3 regions of the Bacillus sp. 01N45 genome follow, and region 2 is predicted to be linked to each of the others. Evidence: riboswitches for the same ligand, from Rfam matches in the RefSeq annotation. Region 2 holds a riboswitch; each other region holds the start of a gene.

Evidence for each region. A riboswitch is a leader RNA that binds a small molecule or an ion and turns the genes downstream of it on or off. The one in region 2 is predicted to bind S-adenosylmethionine.
Region 1: another riboswitch for S-adenosylmethionine. It lies ahead of AC1DMU_RS15685 (bifunctional O-acetylhomoserine aminocarboxypropyltransferase/cysteine synthase); the one in region 2 lies ahead of AC1DMU_RS06590 (ECF-type riboflavin transporter substrate-binding protein).
Region 3: another riboswitch for S-adenosylmethionine. It lies ahead of AC1DMU_RS08845 (Na+/H+ antiporter NhaC family protein); the one in region 2 lies ahead of AC1DMU_RS06590 (ECF-type riboflavin transporter substrate-binding protein).

What each region holds. Positions count from the first base shown of each region.
Region 1 is NZ_JBFTQW010000006.1:91,228-99,559, reverse strand. It holds gene AC1DMU_RS15695 (homoserine dehydrogenase) at 1-1,001, opposite strand, end outside; gene metA (homoserine O-acetyltransferase MetA) at 1,143-2,048, opposite strand; gene AC1DMU_RS15685 (bifunctional O-acetylhomoserine aminocarboxypropyltransferase/cysteine synthase) at 2,032-3,330, opposite strand; SAM riboswitch class I at 3,423-3,527, opposite strand; gene AC1DMU_RS15680 (chloride channel protein) at 3,842-5,074, shown strand; gene AC1DMU_RS15675 (YjjG family noncanonical pyrimidine nucleotidase) at 5,115-5,810, opposite strand; gene AC1DMU_RS15670 (transcriptional regulator YeiL) at 5,917-6,588, shown strand; gene AC1DMU_RS15665 (FMN-dependent NADH-azoreductase) at 6,651-7,277, opposite strand; gene AC1DMU_RS15660 (response regulator) at 7,468-8,115, opposite strand; gene AC1DMU_RS15655 (GAF domain-containing sensor histidine kinase) at 8,136-8,332, opposite strand, start outside.
Region 2 is NZ_JBFTQW010000002.1:462,132-470,463, reverse strand. It holds gene AC1DMU_RS06610 (ATP-binding protein) at 1-961, shown strand, start outside; gene AC1DMU_RS06605 (peptidoglycan D,D-transpeptidase FtsI family protein) at 1,184-3,310, shown strand; gene AC1DMU_RS06600 (macrolide family glycosyltransferase) at 3,647-4,825, shown strand; gene AC1DMU_RS06595 (aspartate/glutamate racemase family protein) at 4,875-5,555, opposite strand; SAM riboswitch class I at 5,709-5,824, shown strand; gene AC1DMU_RS06590 (ECF-type riboflavin transporter substrate-binding protein) at 5,963-6,511, shown strand; gene AC1DMU_RS06585 (ABC transporter ATP-binding protein) at 6,522-8,222, shown strand; gene AC1DMU_RS06580 (energy-coupling factor transporter transmembrane component T family protein) at 8,215-8,332, shown strand, end outside.
Region 3 is NZ_JBFTQW010000003.1:208,793-217,124, reverse strand. It holds gene gltP (glutamate/aspartate:proton symporter GltP) at 354-1,628, shown strand; gene AC1DMU_RS08850 (ribonuclease FAU-1 family protein) at 1,695-2,213, shown strand; SAM riboswitch class I at 2,334-2,439, shown strand; gene AC1DMU_RS08845 (Na+/H+ antiporter NhaC family protein) at 2,534-3,850, shown strand; gene AC1DMU_RS08840 (lmo0954 family membrane protein) at 4,080-4,436, shown strand; gene AC1DMU_RS08835 (PspA/IM30 family protein) at 4,493-5,155, shown strand; gene liaF (cell wall-active antibiotics response protein LiaF) at 5,262-6,002, shown strand; gene AC1DMU_RS08825 (sensor histidine kinase) at 6,002-7,057, shown strand; gene AC1DMU_RS08820 (response regulator) at 7,054-7,686, shown strand; gene AC1DMU_RS08815 (DUF3922 domain-containing protein) at 7,785-8,081, shown strand; gene brnQ3 (branched-chain amino acid transport system II carrier protein BrnQ3) at 8,105-8,332, opposite strand, start outside.

The DNA.
Region 1 (8,332 bases), on a different contig from region 2:
TGCGGGGATACCGCACTATTTCCGTTTACACCTAATCGAATATTTTGCATTACAGCTACTAAATCTGAAACAACAGCTGTTGCTGTCGGTAAACTTCCTGCACCTGGCCCATAAAACATCGTTTCTCCGACCGCTTCACCATACACATATACAGCGTTATATTCGTTTTGTACGGCCGCCAGAGGATGTGTATTTGGAAGTAGTGTCGGTTCAACTGTCACCTCTAATTTTTCACCATCTCGCTTCGCAAGACCGATTAATTTAATCGTGTATCCTAAACTCTTACTGTATTCAATATCTTCTTCTGTAATAGAAGTAATCCCTTTTACCTTCACATCTCCAAGCTCTACATTTGTAGAAAAACCAAGGGTAGCCAAAATGGTCATTTTTCTCGCTGCATCTAAACCTTCCACATCTGATGTTGGATCTGCTTCTGCAAATCCAAGTTGTTGGGCTTCTTTTAACACGTCGTTATATGCTCTCCCTTCATCTGACATTTTCGTCAAAATAAAATTTGTCGTTCCATTTACAATTCCCATTACTTTCGTAATAAGATCTGAAGAAAGTCCTTCTACGATACTTCGTAAAATCGGAATCCCTCCGGCTACACTTGCTTCATAAAACAAATCTGCTTTATTATCTTTTGCTACCGCTAAGAGTTCCGCCCCATGTAACGCCATTAAATCTTTATTGGCAGTCACAACATGCTTCCCGCTCTGTAAGGCTTGCAAAATATATGCTTTTGCATCATCAATGCCACCCATCACTTCGATGACAACGTCAATATTTGGATTATCTAAAATTTCATTTGCATCTTGTGTTAATAGAGTAGAAGGTACCTCTACCTCTCTCTCTTTTTCAATATTTTGTACTAGTACTTTCGTTACTTTTACAGGACAACCTACTTGGTGGATAAGTCGCTCTTGATGATCTGTAATGATACGAACTACACCACTCCCAACTGTCCCAAGACCTAATAAACCAACTTGAATTTCTTTCATAATACTGTCCACCCCTCAAAAATTGTGTTTAGATGAAATTATATGAGTAAAAAATATGAAAAACAATGTTTTTTGAACATTCGGAAAAATATGAGTTAATCTTTACAAAGAAAACGTTGCCACGTGTTACACAATCTTTTTTTATAATACATAAGGGGTTTCTTGATACACGTAATAATTCAGCCAATTAGAGAATAATAGATTCCCATGGCTTCTCCACCTTACAAGTGGTTTCTCATTTGGATTATTATGCTTAAAATAATTTTTCGGCACATCAATATTTAACCCTTTTTGGCGGTCCCGTTCGTATTCTTGCTTTAACGTATCACAACTATATTCACTATGCCCGAGCGCAAACACTTGCCTTCCTTCTTGCCCAATGACAAGGTGAACACCTGCTTCCTCAGAATTTGCTAATAATGTTAAGTCTGTCACCTTTCTAATATCACTCTCTCGTACTTCTGTATGACGAGAATGCGGGGCAAAAAACAATTCATCAAACCCTTGTAACAATTTCACATGTTGCTCACGAACTTCATGTTCAAATACACCGAACATTTTTTCCTTAAGAGGATACTTTGGAACACCATAATGATGATACAAGCCAGCCTGTGCCCCCCAGCAAATATGAAGCGTAGATGTTACATTCTTTTTTGAATACTCCATAATACGTTTAAGCTCTTCCCAATAATCTACCTCTTCAAAAGAAAGAGTTTCAACTGGTGCTCCTGTAATAATAAGTCCATCAAATTTCTCATTCTCAATATCACGAAATGTTTTATAGAAACTCGTTAAATGGTCCTGCGCTACATTGCGAGACAAATGTGATTCCATATGAAGTAAGTGAACATCTAATTGCAACGGTGTGTTGCCAATTAAACGAAGTAATTGCGCTTCTGTTTCTTGCTTTGTAGGCATTAAATTTAAGATAGCAATTTTCAATGCCCGGATATCTTGTGTTTCTGCTCGCTCCTTCGTCATTACAAAAATATTTTCCTTCTGCAACACTTTGCGAGCTGGTAAATCTCTATCAATTATGATCGGCATGTTCTTTGCCTCCGACTAGCGCTGCTTCTAAATCTGCAATAATATCAGAAACATCTTCTATACCAACCGATAAACGAATTAAATCTGATGTAACGCCAGCTAGACGCTGATCTTCAGCACTTAATTGTCTATGCGTTGTGCTAGCAGGATGTATAACACAAGTTCGTGCATCCGCTACATGCGTTACGAGAGTTGCTAGTTTTACATTTGCGATAAATTCTTTCGCTGCTTCTAATCCGCCCTTAATGCCGAATGTTAAAACACCACTAGCACCTTTTTTCAAATACGTTTGTGCTAACGAGTAATTTTCATTGCTATCTAATCCCGGATAATTCACCCATTCAATACGTTCATGGTTAGCAAGCCACTTAGCAACTGCGAGAGCATTTTCACTATGACGCTCCATTCTTAAATGTAGCGTTTCTAAGCCGATATTGCTAATATACGCATTGAATGGGCTCATACAGTTTCCATAGTCTCTTAATAATTGAACACGTGCCTTCACAATATACGCTGCTGCACCAAAATTTTGAACGTAACTTACGCCGTGATAACTTGGATCCGGTTCAACAAGTTCAGGATATTTCCCATTTGTCCAATCAAAGTTCCCTCCGTCAATGACAATGCCGCCTAAAGAGCTTGCATGACCATCAATATATTTCGTCGTAGAATGAACGATAATATTTGCTCCGTGCTCAAATGCTTGGCATAAATAAGGAGTTGCTAATGTATTATCCACGATAAAAGGTACTTCTAACTCTTTCGCTGCATCTGAAAATTCTTTGAAATTTAAAACGTTCATCGCTGGATTTCCTAACGACTCTGCATAAACAAGTTTCGTCTTATCATTAGCAAGGGCCACAATTTCATCAGCACTTAAATTCGGATTAAAGAACGTAACGTCAATACCAAGCTTACGCAAACTCACTCCAAATAAATTAAACGTTCCGCCATAAACTGTGGAAGAACAAAGCAAGTGGTCTCCGCTACTACAAATATTTAAAACAGCAAGCATAATAGCAGCCTGCCCAGAAGCCGTTGCAACAGCTCCTACACCACCCTCTAAATCCGCTAACTTTTGCTCAAATGCAGCTAAAGTAGGATTTCCAATACGCGTATATATATATCCTTCTGCCTCTAAATTAAATAGCGCTGCTAAATCATCTGAAGTATCGTATTTATACGTTGTACTTTGATAAAGTGGCAAAACACGCGGTTCACCATTCTTTGGTGTATAGCCACCTTGCACACAAATTGTTCCTTTTCCCCATGATTCTCCCATCTCTCATTCTCCTTTCTTTTATACAAAATAAAAAACTGCTCCTTTCCTGAAAACAAGAAAGGAGCAGTTTGAAAACACGCTCTAAAGGCTCTTTCTTATCTTTCAGGATTATTACCTGCAGGATTTGGCACAATTCCGTTATACGGCTGTTGCCAAGGTTTCATCGGGCCTGTCCCTCCACCTTTTCTTGATAAGACTATGCAATTACCGTTGATTTTATAGCAATAATTTCCTAATGTCAAACAGTTTTTCTGAATGTTCTAAATTAAATACAAAGAATTTGACATGCATAACAAAAGAAATATATTCCATATCCATTTGAAAAAGACCTTTTAAAACCCACGATTACTATATAAAATTAAGTAAGTAGTTTAACTGTATACATTTCAAATTCTCACGAGACCTCAATATATTGAATAAGCCCACCTCTCAAAAAGATACTATACATATTCCTTTCACAGTAGCATATTTAATCCTTTCGACATTAAAACTTACATAACGGAGGTATAACATGACAAACACAAAGGACATGCACTATATACTCGTCCTATACGGCATTCTTTTAGGCTCTATAGTAGGAGCTACAGTCTGGCTATTTTTAGTTACAATAAATATCGGCATTCACTTTATTTGGGGATACTTACCTACTATTTTCTCTTCTCCCCCGTATTACACTATTTGTGTAACAACTATCGGTGGTATTCTCGTTGGTTTAACCCAAAAATACTTCGGCATATATCCACGTCTTATGCCGGAAGTGATGGGTGAATATAAAAAAACTGGTAGAATTGAATACCGTTTTGTACATAAAGCTACTTTAACTGCGATTATCGTTTTAATATTTGGAGCTAGCTTAGGTCCCGAAGCAGCACTTGTTGGAATTATCGGTGGACTTTGTACATGGGTAGGGGATCGCTTTACATTTGCCTTAAAAGGAATGAATGAACTAACAGAGGTTGGAATTGGCGCTACTTTAAGTGTAATTTTTAACGCGCCATTATTCGGTTATTTAGCTCCAAATGAAAATGAGGGTGAGCAAATTAACGAATTTTCTAAAGGAAAAAAAGCAATTGTATATTTAGCTACCACTTTCGCTGGCTTTTCCGTTTATTTATTACTTAGTAAATTCGATAATCGCGGATCCTTTATCGTTGATTTTGGGGAAGGTTCCCTTTCTCTTAATGAATGGATCGCCTTTCTACCACTTGCTAGTATTGGTGCTATAGTTGGTTTCTTTTATTTCAAATTTGAATTCACATTAGAGAAATTAATCCATCCCTTCAGGGAATACAAACTATCACTTGGAATTATCGGTGGTATTTTATTAGGAATTACAGGAACTTTTCTCCCGTACACGTTATTCTCAGGAGAACATCAATTAAAAGATTTAGTCGTTGAATGGAGTCATTTATCTTTCTGGGTACTACTTCTTTCAGGTGTTTTAAAATTATGTATTACTGCCGTTTGTTTAAATACAGGTTGGCGCGGTGGACATATTTTCCCAATTATATTTGCTGGATCTAGTATCGGATATGCTATAGCTTCCATTATCCCGATAGATCCAATCGCTTCGGTAGCCATCGTCACGACAGCAATTTCAAGCTATGCATTAAGAAAACCAATTGCTATAACATTACTATTACTCATGTTTTTCCCGCTCAATTTACTATTACCGATGCTTGGAGCGGCAGCGATTGGTAATGCATTTCCACTTCCTAAAAATAACGAAGCTGCAAACGAATAAAAATAGGCAGTAGGGACAAAAGTTCCACTGCCTATTTTTATTACACACGTTGCTTCAATAACGCGTATAACTCTTCAAAATTTTGTACTTCATATGTTGGCACAATCTCGCTATTATTTGATTTCTTTTCTGGATTAAACCAACAAGTATCAATTCCCGCTACATATCCACCTTTCATATCAGCACTTAACGAATCCCCAATAATGAGCCCTTCTTCAGGGGAAAAATTAGGAATTCGTTCAAAAACATAATCAAAATACTCTTTCATCGGCTTTTGGAATCCCGTATCTTCAGAAACGAAAATATCTTTAAACAAGGCATGTAATCCTGCATTACGTAAACGTTTATCTTGCGTCTTAGAAATACCGTTTGTCACTATATATAAATCGTACTCACTTTGAATTTGACTTATAAATTCAAACGCACCTTGCATAAGTTGGTCTCCTTCTTCTAAGTAGCTACGATAATTATTTTCGAATAATACTCCATCTACTTCTTCCCCGTACTCTTTAAACAAAATTGAAAACCGCGTATTTACAACTTCATCACGGTTCATTTCACCTTCCTCAAAAGCATCCCAAAGACTTTTATTAATTTTTTTATAGTGCCCTTCAACCTCGCTAGTTAGAGGAATCCCTTTCTCTTCAAACAGCATACGTAACGCCATTTTCTCCGCCTTCTGAAAATCTAACAATGTATCATCTACATCAAATAGCAATGTTTTATATTTTTTCATAAGCCCTTCACACTCTCTTTTCTACAAAAACAAATTTACGTAAATCGTATCATTCCTTCTTGTAAACATAATAGGAGATATCTCATACTAAACATGAGGTGAAAATATGAAAGTCAGCAAAAATAGCGAAGAAATCTCTCATTACATGCAAACTTACAACGTCCATACTCTTTTTTCTTTTAATGTCTTACCGTATGCTGAACTACATTCCTTTCAAAAGAGAGAAAGGATATGTAATGAAGGCGTTGATGTTCCTTATCTTTATTACTTAATTTCCGGAAAAGCGAAAATATATATGAGTCACAAAAACGGGAAGGTCTCCTTAATTAACTTTATTCAAGCACCTTCGTTCATTGGAGAATTAGGGTTAATTGGCGTTGAATCCGTTACGAAAACGGTGGAAGTGATTGAAGATTGTATGTGCTTAGCGCTCCCTCTTAAAGATTGTCAGCATCTTTTATTGCAAGATGCTACCTTTCTACAGAAACTATGTAAATTTATCGGCGAAAAAACAATTAGCCGAACAGAAAGTTACGCCAAAAACAATAGTTATCCGTTCGAAAATCGATTAGCGGCTTTTATTCTATTAACAGAACAAAATAACAGTTATACAGAAAAACATACCGAGGCTTCGGAATACTTAAATGTCAGCTACCGCCATCTTTTATACGTATTAAACCAGTTTTGCCAGCAAAATTACTTAAAAAAAGACGGAAGAACCTATTACATACAAGATCGAATTCAATTAGAAAAACTGGCTGATGAACTTAAAATATAAAAAAGTAGCATTAACGTTTATCTGTTAATGCTACTTTTTTCGAGTGACGATTCTATTTTCAATTAAAATTTACTTGCCACTTTAGCTGCTTCTTCAAGACCAGCTGTAATGATTTCTTCTGCTTTATCTGGGAATTGGTTATGTCCTTCAATAACTACTGTTTCCATATTTGTTGCACCGAAGAAGCCCATCATGCTTGCTACATATTTAACAGCCATTTCTACTTCAGCTGCTGGACCTTCAGAATATACGCCGCCGCGCGCGTTTAATAATGCAATCTTCTTATCTCCAATTAGACCAACTGGACCTTCTGGCGTATATTTAAACGTTTTGCCAGCTCGGTTTAAATAATCAATATATGTGTGTAGCACTGCTGGAATCGTTAAGTTCCATAATGGGAAACCGAAAACGACTTTATCAGCTTCTAAAAATTGATTTAAATACTTATCAGCAACTGCTACTGCTTTTGCTTCCTCTTCAGTTAAATCAAATCCTTTACCTGCTTTGAATGTACCATTAATCATATCTACGCCTACATATGGTAATTCTTCTTTATATAAATCAAGTTCTACTACTGTATCATTTGGATGTGCTTCTTTATAGTTTGCTAAAAATGCCTCGTATAATTTCACACTAACTGCTTGTTCCGCTGGGCGGTTGTTTGCTTTTACAAATAAAACTGTTGCCATTGTTTTTCCTCCTAGTACTCACTCTTCTGTTGTTATATGCTTTCAAAAAAGGTATCCCTTGTAATTGTTGTTTTGTTGCTTACAAACATATTTTATCTTTATATCAAGACAATTTCGTCCTCACATAGACGTATTTTTCCATAAAAAAAGTCCACCTTCTAAAGGCGAACTAGGTCTTACGACTTTTGTCTTATACAATTCCATTTTTCACTGCATATAATGCTGCTTGCGTGCGATCAGATAAATTCAACTTACTCAAAATACTACTTACATGAGCTTTTACCGTTTTTTCTGTAATAACTAAAACAGAAGCGACCTCTTTATTACTCATTCCTTTCGCTAATAGCTGCAACACTTCATTTTCTCTCGCCGTTAGCACATCCACTTGAATAGAAGGTTCTTCTTCCTTTTCTTCCACAGGTAATGTTTGAGAGAGAAGAGTATTTGCTATATCTGGATGTAATTGAATATTACCTTTATATGCGCTTCGAATAGCTTCAACAAGCTGATCGGGTTCTACATCTTTTAAAATATACCCACTTGCCCCCGCCCTTAACGCTGGTAAAACATGCGCCTGATCAGAAAAGCTAGTTAATACAATTACTTTCACATTTGGATATTCTTTTTTGATGCACGCCGTCGCCTCGACACCATCCATTTCGGGCATATATAAATCCATTAATACAACATCAGGATTCGTCTCCCCTACTTTCACTAACGCTTCTTTCCCATTATTTGCTTCTCCAACTAACGCTAAATCTTCCTGTGTACTTAAGAAAAATGCTAATCCTTTTAAAACAACTGTATGATCATCAACTAACAATACTTTTATTTTCACAAACTTCCCTCATTTTCACATCATAATGGTACATTTACTTTTACACTTGTTCTTTTCTTATCACTTACAATTTTAATTGTTCCACCGACTAATTCTACTCTTTCGCGCATCGTAGTCATACCGAGTGATTTCTTCTCTTTTATATTCTTCTCTACAAAGCCGTTTCCTTGATCGACTATTTCTAATGATACATTCTTCTCCGTCACTTTGAAATAAA
Region 2 (8,332 bases):
ACAAGCTTTTATGGGAAAAAAGTTTTTCGAAGTATTACCATCTCCAGTAGCACAGCAGTTTCAGGAAGCAATTCATCAAGTGAAGGAAAAAGGGACGAATGTAATTGTTGAATATCCACTTACAATTAATGGGAGTGTCGATTTCTTTGAAGCTAGATGCTTACCATTATTACATGATAAAATTATGATCATTGTACGCGATATTACAGAACGGAAAAAGACAGAAGAATTGCTAAATAAATCAGATACACTTGCAGCAATTGGTCAATTAGCAGCTGGTGTGGCTCATGAAGTGAGGAACCCATTAACTGTCATTAAAGGGTTTATACAGTTATTTCAAATTAATAAAGAAGATCAAGAAAAATATTTTGATTTAATGCTTTCTGAAATTGAAAGAATAGAAGCGATTCTTCAAGAGTTTTTATCAATTGCTAAAACAGATGAGATAAATACAGAACAAAGAAATATTTATCAAATTTATAATAATGTCATATCGTTAATGAATACAAAAGCAATTATGACGAATATTCAAGTGGAACTATATGCAGACAACAAAGACATAAGCATTGAATGCTCAGAAAATCAATTGAAACAAGTGTTTATTAATATTTTGCAAAATTCAATCGAAGCTATGCCAGATGGCGGGAAAATTACAATTCATATTAAAGAGATAAACGATCAAGGTGTCATTATTCATGTAATTGATGAAGGAATAGGGATACCTGAAGATAGAATTAAGAGATTAGGTGAGCCTTTTTATAGTACGAAAGAAAAAGGTACCGGTATCGGATTAATGTTAAGTTATAAAATCATTGAAAGTCATCAAGGAAATATAAGTATTATGAGTGAAGTTGGAGTCGGGACAACAGTAACGATTTACTTGCCGAAAGCTCAGAGCGAAAAATCTCTATCAAATTATGATGATAGATTCGAATCAATACGTCCAATTATTAACTCTTAAATTACTAAATCCCCAATAACCAAAAGCTTAACTTTTGGTTATTGGGGATTTTTATATTTAATTTAGTAAACTTTACCTTTTCTTAACCTTTGTTTTAATTTCTATTAAGTTTTTATCAGTATATTAATATTTGTGCAAAGTACTGTATAGAAAATGTGCATTACTTTTAATATATAGATTCAATTATTAGTAGGAATTCGGTAAGGAGGAGATTATGACAAGGTGAAAAAGCATGAGAAAAAAAGTGGTAGAGCAATACCGACGCGGTTAAATATTTTATTTCTTTGTGTATTTTTATTATTTTCTGCAATGATTATACAGTTAGGTAAAGTGCAAATTTTCGATGGAGAGACTTATAAAAATGAAGTAGAAAAGAGAGAAAATGCAACTGTGAGCCTATCTGTCCCACGCGGAAAAATATTTGATAGAGAAGGCAATCCAGTAGTTGATAATAAATCTTTACGTACAATTACATATACAAAGATGAAAGGTGTAAAATCAGAAGATATATTAAAAACTGCAAGACAACTTGCAGACATAATTGAAATGCCGCAAGAAGATATAGCTAAGTTAACTGAGACAGATAAGAAAGATTTTTGGATGCAATTAAATCCGAAACTGGCTGAAAATCTAGTATCGAAAAAAGAAATAGATACATTTAGAGAAAAGGATATTAGCGGCAAGAAGCTAGATAAAAAAATAGAAGAGTTAAAAAGAAAACGGGTTACAGATAAAAATCTTCAGGAATTAACAGAGAAAGATATAAAAGTGTTAGCTATTAAAAGTAAGATGACTTCTGGTTATCAAATGGCTCCTCAAATTATTAAAAAAGATGTTAGTGAAAAGGAATTTACTATAATTAGTGAAGGTTTAGCGAATCTCCCAGGTGTAGACGTATCGGTTGATTGGGAGAGAGTGTATGTAAATGATGGATTATTCCGATCTGTTCTTGGAAATGTTTCTAATTCCGATGAAGGATTACCAAGTGAACGATTAGATTACTACTTGGTACGTGATTATAGCCGAAATGATAGGGTTGGAAAAAGTTATATTGAGCAGCAATACGAAGATGTACTTCATGGTACAAAAAAAGAAGTAAGAAGCGTTGCAGATAAACAAGGTAATACAATTAGAACGGAAATCGTTTCTGAGGGAAAGAGCGGTAAGAATTTAACTTTAACAATAGATATGGAATTACAGAAGAAAGTAGAAGAAAGTATTGAAAAAATATTAAAGACATATAAAGGGTCAGAATCCATGTTGGACCGTGCTTTCGTTGTGATGATGAATCCGAAAAACGGACAAGTATTATCCATGGCCGGGAAAAGACTTGTAGAAAAAGACGGAAAAACAGAAGTTGAAGACTATGCATTAGGCACAATGACTAGTTCTTATGAGCTTGGATCAACAGTGAAAGGTGCGACAGTTTTAACTGGATTTGAAACGAAAGCTATAACACCAGGTACTTATTTTTATGATGCACCTATGAAGTTTAAAGGAACAAAGGAAAAAAAGTCTTGGAAAGAGTTTGGAAATATTGATGATTTAAGAGCGTTACAAGTCTCTTCAAACGTTTATATGTTTCATACAGCATTAAAAATTGCAGGTGTAGATTATGTGAAAAATAGTTCATTAAATATTAAACAGGAGTACTTTGATAAAATGAGGTATTATTTCAGGCAATTTGGATTAGGTGTTCCAACGGGTATTGATTTACCAAATGAAACAGCTGGACAAATTGGTAAAAAAGATAATCAACCTGGTTTCTTACTAGACTACTCAATTGGCCAGTATGACACCTATACGCCACTTCAACTTGTACAGTATATTTCAACAATCGCAAACGGTGGATATCGAATGAAGCCACAAATTGTTCAAGAGGTAAGAGAGCAAACGTCGCAAAAAGATGAAATTGGTAAAGTGGTACATGCAGTAGAACCAATCGTTTTAAATAAGATAGATATGAAAGAGGAATATATAAATCAAGTAAAAGAAGGATTTAGAAAGGTATTCCAAGAAGGTGATGGAACAGGAGTAAGGGCGTTCCAAAAAGCATCTTATAAGCCAGCAGGTAAAACAGGGACAGCGCAGACAGTATACGGTGGAGAACGTGATATTGGAAGAAATGAAAAAGGTGAGCGAAGAGAATGTTATAATTTAACGTTAGCAGGATATGCGCCGTATGATAATCCTGAAGTAGCATTCTCTGTAGTTGTGCCGTGGGTTATTAATGATAAATCTGGTATTAACTCTGATATTGGAAAAGAAGTTTTAGATGCTTATTTTGAACTGAAAAATAAGAGATTGACTGGAGAAACTATAAAAATAGATAGCTCTCAAGAAGGTTAAAACATATGAAATAGTACAGAAACTAGAGTCGACTTATTTAGAAATAGGTTCAAAATGGGTGATAGGGAGGTAAAATCATTCTATCAATTATTCACATTTTATAAAATAAATCATATATTGATAGCATAGGACAAGCTGAAAAGCTTATTCTAACCTCACAGAACACTCCTTATCACGGTTTGGCATCTACTTATGTAGATGCCTTTTTTAATTTAATCACTAACAATTATTTATCAACCTAAAGTAGCAAGCATATTAGGACTATTAGGTGAAGATTGACGGTAATAATTACAGTATGCTTAATAAGCGAATTGAAATGTAAGGAGTGAGAAATAAGTGCTAAATATTTTAGTGGTTAATTTTCCAGCAGAGGGACATGTAAATCCTACATTAAGTTTAGTCAAAGCCTATACTGAACGAGGTGATCACGTACATTATATTACGACAGAACAATTTAAAGGCAGAATTGAAGATTTGGGAGCTACTGTATATACACATCCAGATTTATTAAAGGAGATTTCTATTGATTCTGAAACTCCAGATGGGCTGAATTCTTTCTTTCGTGTACATGTTCAAACTTCTTTATATATATTAGAAATTATGAAACAATTATGTGAAAACATACATTTTGATTTCGTAATTTATGATATATTTGGCGCTGGAGAGTTAGTAAAGGAGTATTTACAAATTCCAGGCATAGTTTCTTCTCCTATATTTTTAATTCCTCCAAATTTTTTGGAAACATTACCTTTTCATCCAAATGCAGAAATACCATTCCAACCTGATAAAATTTCTGAACAGTTACTATATCAAATGGAACATGAATTTGGAGTAACACCTAAAAATAATCTTCAATTTATGCATAACAAGGGAGATATTACTCTTGTGTACACAAGTCGCTATTTTCAACCTAATAGCGATTTATTTGGAAGAAATAACATTTTTATTGGACCGAGTATTTCAAAGCGTAAAACAAATGTACAGTTTCCATTTGAATTACTTAAAGATAAGAAAGTTATTTATATTTCAATGGGGACACTGCTTGAAGGACTCGAACCATTCTTTAATACTTGCATTGATACTTTCTCGGATTTTGATGGAATAGTTGTAATGGCAATTGGTGATAGAAATGATTGTTCAAAAATTAAGAAAGCGCCAGACAATTTTATAATTGCTTCATACGTACCCCAATCAGAAATATTAAGTGAAGCAGATGTTTTCATTACACATGGTGGTATGAATAGCGTACACGATGCCATTTATTTTAATGTCCCATTTGTTATAATTCCACACGATAAAGACCAGCCAATGATAGCGCAAAGATTAACTGAACTTGAAGCAGCACATCGGTTATTGAAAGAGAATGTTAATGTGCAAACTTTAAATGAAGCGGTAACAGACGTTCTTTCAAATGAAAAGTATAAACATGGTATACGAAAACTGAATGATAGTTTTTTAGAATGTGGTGGTACTAAAGAAGCAATTGCAGTGATTACATCTCTTTTAAATAAATAGTTTAGCCAAGATAAAAACATAGAGGCACTACCTTTATGCTTTTATATTATTATACTGCAAACTGCACAGCAGTATTTGCATGTAAAAAAGCGGTATCAAAAACAGGTACAGTAAGGTCGTTTTGGGAAATGAGCAATGGTATTTCAGTGCAGCCTAGCAATATACCTTCTGCGCCATTTTGAATTAATGAGTTTGTAATTTGTAATAGCTTTTCTTTTGATGTTTCTGAAATAATTCCTTTACTTAATTCATTTAAAATAACATGATGAATAAAATTTCTTTCCTCTTTATTTGGAATAATTGTCTCAATGTTATAGTTCGCTAGACGTGATTTATAGAAGTCTTGTTCCATCGTTTGTTTCGTACCTAATAGTCCGATCCGTTTTATATTCTGCTCTACCATTTTTTTAGCACTTACATCACCAATGTGAAGAAGTGGAATAGATATTGCCTGTTCTACTTCTTCAGCAAATAAATGGACCGTATTGGAACACATTAATAAACATTCAGCCCCGGACTTTTCAACCTTTTTTGCAACTGTGACTAATTCGTTTTTCACTTCTTCGTATTGATGATTTTGTAATAAAGTAGTTACTTCACCAAAGTCCATGCTATATAAAACAAGCTTCGCATTTTGATCGTATTGAGAGAGTGTAAGTGTATTAATATGTTTATAGTATAACGATGTAGATTCCCAACTTAGTCCACCAATTAAACCGATTACTTTCATCGTACATTCCTCCCGTAACTATTTTGAATTCATTATTTCATAATTCCGATAAGAATACAATGATTTAAATGTGCCGTTAAACGAAAAATAAAAATAATTAGAAAAGTGTTGAAATTTATACTTATTAGTGCCATAATACGAATTACAAATTAATACTTATCCAGAGAGGTGGAGGGAACGGCCCTATGAAACCTCAGCAACCCCTATATAAATTTATAGGAAGGTGCTAATTCCGCAGAGGACACGATGTGTTTTTTGGAAGATAAGAGGATTCTTGAACGTGAAGAAAATGACCTCTTATGTAAGGGGTCATTTTTTGTTGTATAGAAAGGGAGTGTCGATGCATAATTCATTTTCAAAATAAATATAGAGTAATAAAAGTTGACTAATACGGGAGGGGAATTGTAATGAACAAATTATCAACAAAGTTAGTAGTAGCAATCGGAATTGGAGCAGCATTATACGGGATATTAGGACTTTGGGGATTTTCTATTGCACCCAATACATTTATTAAACCTGCATTAGCTATTTTAACCGTTTTTGGAGCGTTATTTGGTCCAGTGGCAGGACTTTTAATAGGACTTATCGGTCATACCGTAACAGATACAATCGCTGGATGGGGTATTTGGTGGGGGTGGGTTATTAGTTCAGGCATTATCGGCTTTGCAATGGGACTCATTCAAAAAAGAGTTAGCTTTAGTGTGAAAAACGGGACGTATAATAAGCGGGATATTTCTTATTTAGCCATTACTGGGTTAATTGGTATTGTCATTGCTATTATATTTGCTGGGGCATTCGATGTTATTGTGATGGGAGAACCATTTGACAAAATTGTTATACAAGTATTAGGAGCAACAATTGCTGATGTTATTGTATTTTTAGTTCTTGGATTGCCAATTACAATAGGTTTAGCTAAATCTAATAAGAAACATACACATTTAAAAATTGAAAAGTAGGGATGTTAACATGCAACCAATCATTTCTTTTGAACAATTCAGCTTTCAATATGAACATGCTGCGCAACCTACTGTAAAAGACATTACATTTCATATATACCCTGGAGAAAAAGTACTAATTGCTGGACGTAGTGGTTCAGGAAAATCAACATTAGCTCATTGTATTAATGGGCTAATCCCATTTTCTTATGAAGGGAGTAGTACTGGAACTATTTCTATTGCGGGAAAAGATCCGAGGAAAGGGAGTATTTTTGAACAGAGTAAACAGGTAGGAACAATTTTGCAAGATCAAGATGCACAATTTATTGGTCTTACAGTAGAAGAAGATGTAGCTTTTTATTTAGAAAATGAATGTGTAAATCAAGATGATATGAAAAAGATTGTTTCAGAATCATTAAAAAAGGTAAAGATGCATACTTTTCATAAACAAAGTCCGCATGAATTATCAGGAGGGCAAAAACAAACTGTTTCTTTAGCCGGTCTGTTAACGACAAATGCTAATATTTTATTGTTTGATGAACCGTTAGCGAATTTAGATCCAGTAAGTAGCTTACATACGATAGAACTTATTAAAGATATACATAAACAATATAATAAAACAATTGTACTTATTGAACATCGAATAGAAGAAATGTTCAATCTGGATTTAGATAAAATTATTTTAATGGATGAAGGGGAAATCGTTGAGATAGGAACACCAGAAGAGATTTTGGCCTCAAATATATTACCATCTATTGGCTTAAGGGAACCTATGTACATTGAAGGATTAAAGAGATTACAGTTTGATAGTAATAATGAGGTAATATACCCACTTGAAAATCTTCAAAGAGAAAGTGTTCGTAGCGCAATAAATGAGTGGATGGAGAAGCAAGTTTTTTGTAAAAATACTCCTAAAAACAAAGAAATATTGAAAGTAGAAAATTTGTCGTTCTCCTATTCTAATAAACAAAAAGTATTAGACAATGTAAATTTCTCCATTAAAGAAGGGGAAATTGTTGCACTTTTGGGTCATAATGGAGCCGGTAAATCTACATTAGCTCATAGTCTTATAGGCATAAACAAAACAAAAAATGATAGGATTGTATTTGATGAAGTAAATATCAATTCTTGGTCTATTCGTAAACGTGGTGAAGTCATATCTTATGTAATGCAAAATCCAAATCATATGATTACACAACCTACTGTTATAGAAGAAGTTTCATTTTCATTAAAATTAAAAAAGGTTTCAAAGGAAGAAATTAAGCATAGAGCGGAGGAAACGTTAAAAATTTGTGGCTTGTATCCATTTCGAAATTGGCCAATCCAGGCATTAAGTTACGGACAAAAAAAGAGAGTAACGATTGCATCTGTACTAACAACCAATCCGAAACTTATTATTTTAGATGAACCGACAGCGGGACAAGATCATTATCATTATAAACAGTTTATGACGTTTATAAGAAAACTAGCTGCAAAGGGAATATCTTTTATTTTTATTACACACGATATGAATCTCACATTAGAATATGCAGACAGAGCGATAGTTCTACATGAAGGAGAAATTATTGCGAATAATACTGCATCTACTGTATTAGGGAATTCAGAAACTTTACATAGAGCGCACTTAGGGGAGAGTTCTTTATTCAAACTCGTTAAATTAAGTGGTATTGCAAAACCTGAAAGATTTATAGAACTTTATTTTGATGTTATGAGGAGGGAGGAAGGTGTATAATACATATTTTCATCGTATGGATGGAGCAGTGAAATTGTTGTTATTTATTTTTTGCATGACGCTTACTTTTTTATTTTTTGATTTTCGCGTATTGCTATTTGTATTTATGA
Region 3 (8,332 bases), on a different contig from region 2:
GTGATTTTACTTTTTTAGTTTGTGCAACAAAGGTGTATTCTAGATTTTATCTGTAAAATAAAGGGAAAAAATCGTGATTTTATATAGTGAAATTCAAGTTGAAAACCCACTAAAATACTAGTGAGGAATCGTTCTCATGTTAGGTTTTCTGACATGGGTTTTATTTTTGTCAAGAAAATTATTTGTGTTCAGGAAAAGTTATTTTGTTGTCAGATTTAATTTTTTGATTTATGATTTTTAACAGGGACAAAATGTAGTGAATTGTCGAATAATATGTAATACTCTTAATTTCAAGTTTTATAGATATAGAATGAGAGGTAGAGTGACACATCGAAGAGGGGGTTACAACAAATATGAAAAGAATAGGACTTGCATGGCAAATTTTAATTGGACTTGCCCTAGGTATCGCGGTGGGGGCAATTTTTTATGGCGATAGCACAGTTGTAGGGTACCTAAAACCAATTGGTGATATTTTTATCCGATTAATTAAAATGATCGTTGTGCCGATTGTTGTAGCAAGTATTGTTGTTGGAGTTGCTGGTGTTGGCGATGTTAAAAAACTAGGCCGATTAGGCGGGAAAACAATTCTTTATTTTGAAATTATTACAACAATTGCAATTGTTGTTGGTCTACTGGTAGCGAATATTTTCCAACCAGGAAAAGGCGTGAATATGGATCAATTAACAAAGACTGATATTTCTAAATATGCAGAAACAACAGCTCAAGTACAAAGTCATTCGTTTGCAGATACATTTGTGAATATCGTTCCAACGAATATTATGAAATCATTGGTTGAGGGCGATATGCTTGCGATTATCTTCTTCTCTGTACTATTTGGTTTAGGAGTTGCGGCGATTGGTGAAAGAGGAAGACCGGTTCTTCAATTTTTCCAAGGTGTAGCAGATGCGATGTTTTACGTGACTAACCAAGTTATGAAATTTGCACCGTTTGGTGTATTCGCATTAATTGGTGTAACAGTTTCGACGTTTGGTTTATCTTCATTAATTCCATTAGGGAAATTAGTCATAGTTGTATATGGTGCGATGATTTTCTTCGTTGTAGTCATACTAGGACTTACAGCGAAACTATTTGGAATTAACATTTTCCAATTCTTTAAGATTTTAAAAGACGAGCTGATCTTAGCATATTCTACAGCAAGTTCAGAAACAGTTTTACCAAAAATCATGGAGAAAATGGAGAAATTCGGTTGTCCGAAAGCAATTACATCTTTCGTTATTCCGACAGGTTATTCATTTAACTTAGATGGATCAACTTTATATCAAGCAATTGCAGCAATTTTCTTAGCGCAAATGTACGGTATTGAATTATCCATTACACAACAAATTACATTATTACTTGTATTAATGGTTACATCAAAAGGTATTGCGGGTGTACCGGGCGTATCATTCGTTGTATTATTAGCAACACTTGGTACAGTAGGTATTCCAGCTGAAGGTTTAGCCTTTATCGCTGGTATTGACCGTATTTTAGATATGGCTCGTACAGCAGTTAACGTTGTAGGAAACTCTTTAGCAGCTGTAGTTATGTCTAAGTGGGAAGGTCAATATGACGCTGAAAAAGGACAAGCTTATTTGAAAGAGATTTCTGAAAAAGGTCAAGCAGCTTAATTATAATTTGAACAAGCTCTCACATAATATGTGGGGGCTTTTCTATATAGAAGGGGAGCGGACGTAATGAAACGTAAATATGGTGACGGTTCTTCGTGGAAGCGACTAATAGAGAAGGATTATACGGTTAAGCAAGTGGAAGAAGGAATGCTAGGAATATTAGAAATAAAAAAGGTAAGAGAACCTAGTTGTAAAGAATATGATAGTAAAGAACTTTGTATCGCAGGGAATCAATATACGTGGATTCAATATTTCATAGACGGGAAAAACTTTGCGATTACAGCTATGTTAGATGATCAGAAAAAATTAGTGCAATATTATATCGATGTGGCGAAAGAATATAAAATTGACGACCGTGGTTTACCGTATTTTGATGATTTATATTTAGATGTAGTGTTATTACCGAACGGTAAAATGTATATATTGGATGAAGATGAGCTAGAGGATGCTTATAAAAGTGGCGATGTTACAAAAGAAGAGTATGAGTTAGCTTGGTACACTACGAAATGGATAATAGATGCAATAAAAAATAGTGAATTTTATTGGATTTCAATATTGGAAGAAGAAATCAAAAAGTTAAAATGATTGTTGTATTCAAATTTTTGTATAATTACCAAAAAAATCTATACAAAAAATAATTGACTTTTGTTTTGTAAGCGAGTAAAGTTAGGGAAGAAATTATTATTAAAAAATAAATATGAAACCTTCTTATAAAGAGAGGCGGAGGGACTGGCCCTACGATGCCTCGGCAGCGGACTCGATTTCAGAGTGCTGTGCCAAATCCAGCAAGCATGTGCTTGAAAGATGAGAAGAGCGTTCCTTATAGATGTATAAGACCTCTTCTCATTGGAAGAGGTCTTTTGTTATTCATTAGAAAAAGGTTGAAACTAGGGAGAGATGGTACTTTGAAAGAAACGAGAGGAAATGGTTTGGCTTTATTACCACTTGGGATATTTTTGGCGCTATTTATTGGTTCTGGAATTATTACAGGTGATTTCTATAAATTGCCGATACTTGTAGCAATTTCAATTGCTGTAGGAGTCGCTTTAGCAATGAATCGTAAAGAAAGTTTTAATGTAAAAGTAGAACGATTTGCTAAAGGTGCAGGGAACCCGGATATTATGATTATGGTTCTGATTTTTGTACTTGCAGGAGCATTTTCTGAAACAGCAAAAGGGATGGGCGGCGTTGATTCTACAGTTAATTTAGCGTTATCCATTTTACCGCAAGGATTTATCGTAGCTGGAATTTTTGTTATAGGGGCATTTATTTCATTAGCGATGGGAACTTCAATGGGAACAATTGCTGCATTAGCACCAATTGCTGTAGGTATTAGTGGGCAAACTGATATCTCTATTGCACTTACGATGGCTACTGTTGTTGGTGGGGCGATGTTTGGGGATAATTTATCATTTATTTCAGATACAACAATCGCAGCTGTACGTTCACAAGGAACAGAAATGAAAGATAAGTTTAAAACGAACTTTTTAATTGTATTACCAGCAGCTATTATTACAGTTGTACTATTAGTAATCGTTACTTTAGGAAGTGACACGCAGATTAAAGCGCATAGCTTTGACTGGATAAAGATTTTACCGTATGCAGGAGTACTTATTACAGCATTGCTTGGTTGGAATGTACTTATTGTGTTAACTGGTGGAACTGTACTATCCGGCGTTATAGGTCTTTTAGATGGGAGTTACACGTTAGAGAGTTTCTTTAAAAGTGTAACGACTGGAATGGGCGGTATGATGGAGTTAGTATTACTTGCTATTTTAATTGGTGGTATGGTCGAACTGATTCAATATAATGGTGGTATTCAATATTTAATGAATATTTTAACTCGTAACATTCGTTCGAAAAAAGGAGCAGAGTTCGGTATCGCTGGCTTAGTGAGTATGACGAATATGTGTACAGCGAATAATACGATTTCTATTATTTTTACAGGTCCACTTGCGAAAAACATTGCAGATCAATATGAAATTGATCCTCGTAAATCAGCGAGTGTATTAGATCTTTTCTCATGTTGTGTGCAAGGGTTAATTCCGTATGGTGCGCAAATGTTAACGGCAGCAGGATTTGCGGCGTTATCTCCGATTGAATTGTTACCATATGCGTTTTATCCTATCTTAGTTGGAGTATGTGGAATTATTTCTATATTAATTGGTTTCCCGAGGTTTTCTAAAGTAGCGGGAAAGAAAGAGTATCACAAAACAGCATAATTTAAAATGAAGTTTATGAATAGTAATGAAAGCCGTACAGAGAATGTTCTCTGTACGGCTTTTTATGTGCGATAAAAGAGTGAATCATCCTATCCTACCGCATATTTTTACAAAAGGCTGAATGCAACTCAGTCTTAAGTCTGAGTCGAAAACGGTTCTTAAGCTCGTTATGGAAAAGTGAAAAAATAGTTAAGATAAGAGTATCAAATCGAAGGGAGGCAAGCACAAGATGAAACAATTTCTAGCGTTTATCGCGGCTGGTATTTTAGCTTTAATTGCTCTTGGCAGTCTTGCTGGTATTATAGGATTCGCAATTGGAGCAGGAGTTGTGTACTGGAGCTATAAATCATTTGTGCGAGCACAATCATTTTTTGGAAAGTTAGCTTGGGGTATTGTTGGTTTGATCGGCTTGTCCATCGCCCTTTCTCATTCCCCAGCATTAATCGGTATCGCAGCATTAGTAGTTTTATACTACGGATACCGTGAGTGGAAAAAAGAAAAAAATGTAGTTGTTGATTCTGCACCAGAAAGTTCTAAACCATATAGCAACTTTGAAGATGAGTGGAACAAGTTAATGAAAAACTAATAAAAAATTAATAAAAACCAAATCAAATTGATAAAGTAGAAGAGAGGAAGATTATAATGAAACAATCTTTATTCGGACGTGTACGCGATGCAATTTTAGCAGATTTTCATAATGTGTTAGATGAGAAAGAAAGAAAAAATCCAATCGCGATGTTAAACCAATATTTACGCGATAGTGAGCGTGAAATAACAAAAATTGAGAAGTTAATTGAGCGCCACAAAACATTAAAATCTAATTTCGCTCGTGAGCTTGAGCAAGCACGTTATTTCGTTAATAAAAGATCAAAGCAAGCGATCGTCGCTCAAGAAGCAGGCGAATTACAGCTACATGAGCGTGCGCTAGAAGAAGTAGCGTATTATGAAGGGCAAGTAACTCGATTAGAAGAAATGTATGCAGGTGTTGTAGATCAAATTGATGAGTTAGAGCGTCGTCTTGCTGAGATGAAAAATAAATTAAAAGAAATGCACGCAAAACGTATGGAATTAATGGCACGTGAAAATATGGCACATGCAAATCGTCGTATGAATACAGCGATGCATAAAATGGATGAAAATAATCCGTTCTTACGCTTTGAGGAAATTGAAGATCATATTCGCGACTTAGAATCTCGTATAAATGAGGAGCATGAACGTGACACATTTGATATGAAGATTGCAAAGCTTGAGCGTGAAATGAAAGAGAAGAATGATGTATCGTTAACGAAAGAGTTAACAAAATAATAGTAGTATATTATAAAACAGGCTTATGATATAGTGATAGGAGAAAAGGTGTTGGAAAGCAATGCCTTTTCTTCTATGTATATGTAACAAGAAGGGGGGAGCTGAAATGAAGAAACAATTTTCAAAAACACAATTAATGGGGATGCTCCTCATCATATTTGGATTCGGTCTTTTTCTTGATATGATACTTGGACATTTTGAACCAGGTGGTCTCATTTTTGCATTTATTATGCTTATGTTTGGAAGGCATTATCGTAAGAAGAATCGTTATGTAAGGGGAAATGTCTTTTTATTTGTTGGTGGTATCGTATTTTTATTCTTCTTATTTTCATCAGCAGCATTTGTTCTTGTCGTATTTGCTTGTTTAGCTTTAATTGGTTATCAACTGATTCAACAAGGACATCAGCAAAAAGCAATGAAGGTTGAAATTAAAGAAAAAGGGATTATAGACGAAGAGAAGCAAATATATCGTACAGAACCATATTTAAAAAATATGTTTGTAGGGAATATACGAATGATGGATCATATTTATGAACTTGAGGATATTAATGTTCAATATGGTGCTTGTGATGTGGAAATAGATTTAACAACTGCTATGATTCCAGAAGGAGAAACGGTAATTGTTATCCGAGGTGTCGTTGGTAATATTCGTTTATATGTGCCATATGATATTGAATTGTCTTTAAATCATTCTGTTATTGTCGGACGTGTGCTCCTGCCAGGACATGAAGAGACAGGATTTAATCGCAATGTTACATTTAGAACAGAGCAGTATAAAGAAGCGCCTCGTCGTATTAAAATTATTTCTTCGCTTGTCGTAGGCGATACGGAAGTGAGGAAAGTATAATGAAGAAACAAAAAAATATTTCGTGGATGTATATTCGTTATTCTATGTTGTCTTCTGTTAGTATTGCACTCATTTGTACAATTGTATATGTATGGAAAAGCGAGCAACAAGTGTATGATTTATTATGGAAGGAATCCATCGCTTCTGTTCCAATTGGCTTGTTTATTATGACTACAAGTTTACTTATCGGGGGAATTGTAGGATATGCAATCGGTTACTATATAGAGCAGCGTATACAAGGATTAAATACTTTTCTATTTGAAGTGGAGCGAGGGAATTTTCCGAGTGATGTTTCGTTTACTGCAGATGATGAATTTCATGAAGTAGAACGAAAAGTAATCGGTCTTGCTCGTCGATTAGAGGAGCAAGCTGGACTCTTTCAAAAAGTAACGAATGAACGAGCTCATTGGAATGAAGAGATGAGACAAGAAGCGATATCTCAAGAAAGGCATCGATTGGCGAGGGAGCTGCATGATTCTGTAAGTCAGCAGCTTTTTGCAATGTCGATGATGATGTCGGCTATTAATGAACAAGTAGCTGAAATTCCAGAAACGACAAAAAAGCAGTTGCAGCTCGTTGAAAATATGGTTGTAAATGCACAATCAGAAATGAGAGCGTTGCTTCTTCATTTACGGCCTGTACAATTAGAAGGTAAGAAACTGACACAAGGTATAGAGGAATTATTGACGGAATTATCGCGAAAGCAACATATGAAAATTGAATGGCTAATCGAGCCAATAGAATTGAAAAAAGGTGTAGAAGATCATTTATTTCGTATTGTGCAAGAAGCTTTATCCAATACTTTACGACATGCGAAAGCGAAGAAAACGGAAGTACGTCTTCGGAAAATTGATCAATATGCAATTCTAAAAATTATTGATGATGGCGTTGGATTTGAAGTCGGAGTGAATAAGGCTGGTTCATATGGTTTAAGATCAATGCAAGAGCGTGTTCATGAAATTGGTGGGACATTAAAAGTACTTAGTTTCCCCGCTAAAGGGACACAAATAGAAGTAAAAGTACCGATTATGATTGAGAGAGGGGGAGAATCATGATAAAAGTGTTACTTGTCGATGATCATGAAATGGTTCGAATGGGTGTATCAGCATATTTATCAACGCAGCCAGATATCGAAGTAGTTGGAGAAGCTGAAAATGGAAGAAAAGGTTCAGAGTTAGCACTGCAATTAAGACCAGATATTATTTTGATGGACCTTGTCATGGACGAGATGGATGGGGTTGAAGCAACACGTGCTATTATTCAGGAATGGCCAGAAGCGAAAATTGTAGTTGTAACGAGCTTTTTAGATGATGAGAAATTGTACCCTGTTATTGAGGCGGGAGCGACAAGTTATTTATTAAAAACATCAAGAGCAAGTGATATAGCAGACGCTGTACGAGCTACTTATGATGGAGAAACTGTATTAGAGCCAAAAGTTACTGGTAAAATGATGTCTCGTATGCGTCAGAAGAAAGAACAACCTTTGCATGAGGAGTTAACAGAAAGAGAGTCTGAAATTTTGTTATTAATTGCAGAGGGGAAAAGTAATCAAGAGATTGCAGATGAATTGTTTATTGCTCTCAAAACAGTAAAGACACATGTGAGTAATATTTTAAATAAGCTAAATGTAAGTGACCGGACACAGGCAGTTATTTATGCGTTTAGACATCAATTGACGAAATGATAAAGTGAAACTTTAATCAGTGGGGGGTATCTCCGCTGATTATTAGTTTACGCCAAATCTTTTTATTGACGTTAACAAATGTAAGCGTTATCATTAAGTTGTTAACAGTACATACAAAGGGGAGAGAGTGTATGTTAGTTCAAACGATATTTGGCATGGATAAGTCTAAAAAATTAGGGGATTATGTGAACGCATTACAAGCGCTTTGTGAACAATATAATGTTGAAACAGATAAAATTGCAATTGTTGAGGCGACAGAAGAGTACTATTTATTTTTAGTAAAGCAAGAAGATTGCTACGATGTTATCAAAGTAGAAACAGTGGATACAAATATCGAATATTATACGAAAGCGTATAAAATAAGCAGTTTTAATCATACTGCTTATCAAAAGTAAAAAAACTCCCTTTCGGGAGTTTTTTAGGATGCTTTTACTTCGCGGGAATCGGTTATTAAGGGAACTTTTTTCGCACCGCTTAACTTAGCGATTGTAAGGCCGATAATAGCCCCGGCTAATGCTGGTATTAGCCAGCCAATTCCTTCATTATATAAAGGGATAAATTCAAAATATGGTGTGATAAATGAAACTGAAATGCCACCTTGTTTTAATCCGTCAAATACGCTTACGATTGCTGCTCCAATTAAAGC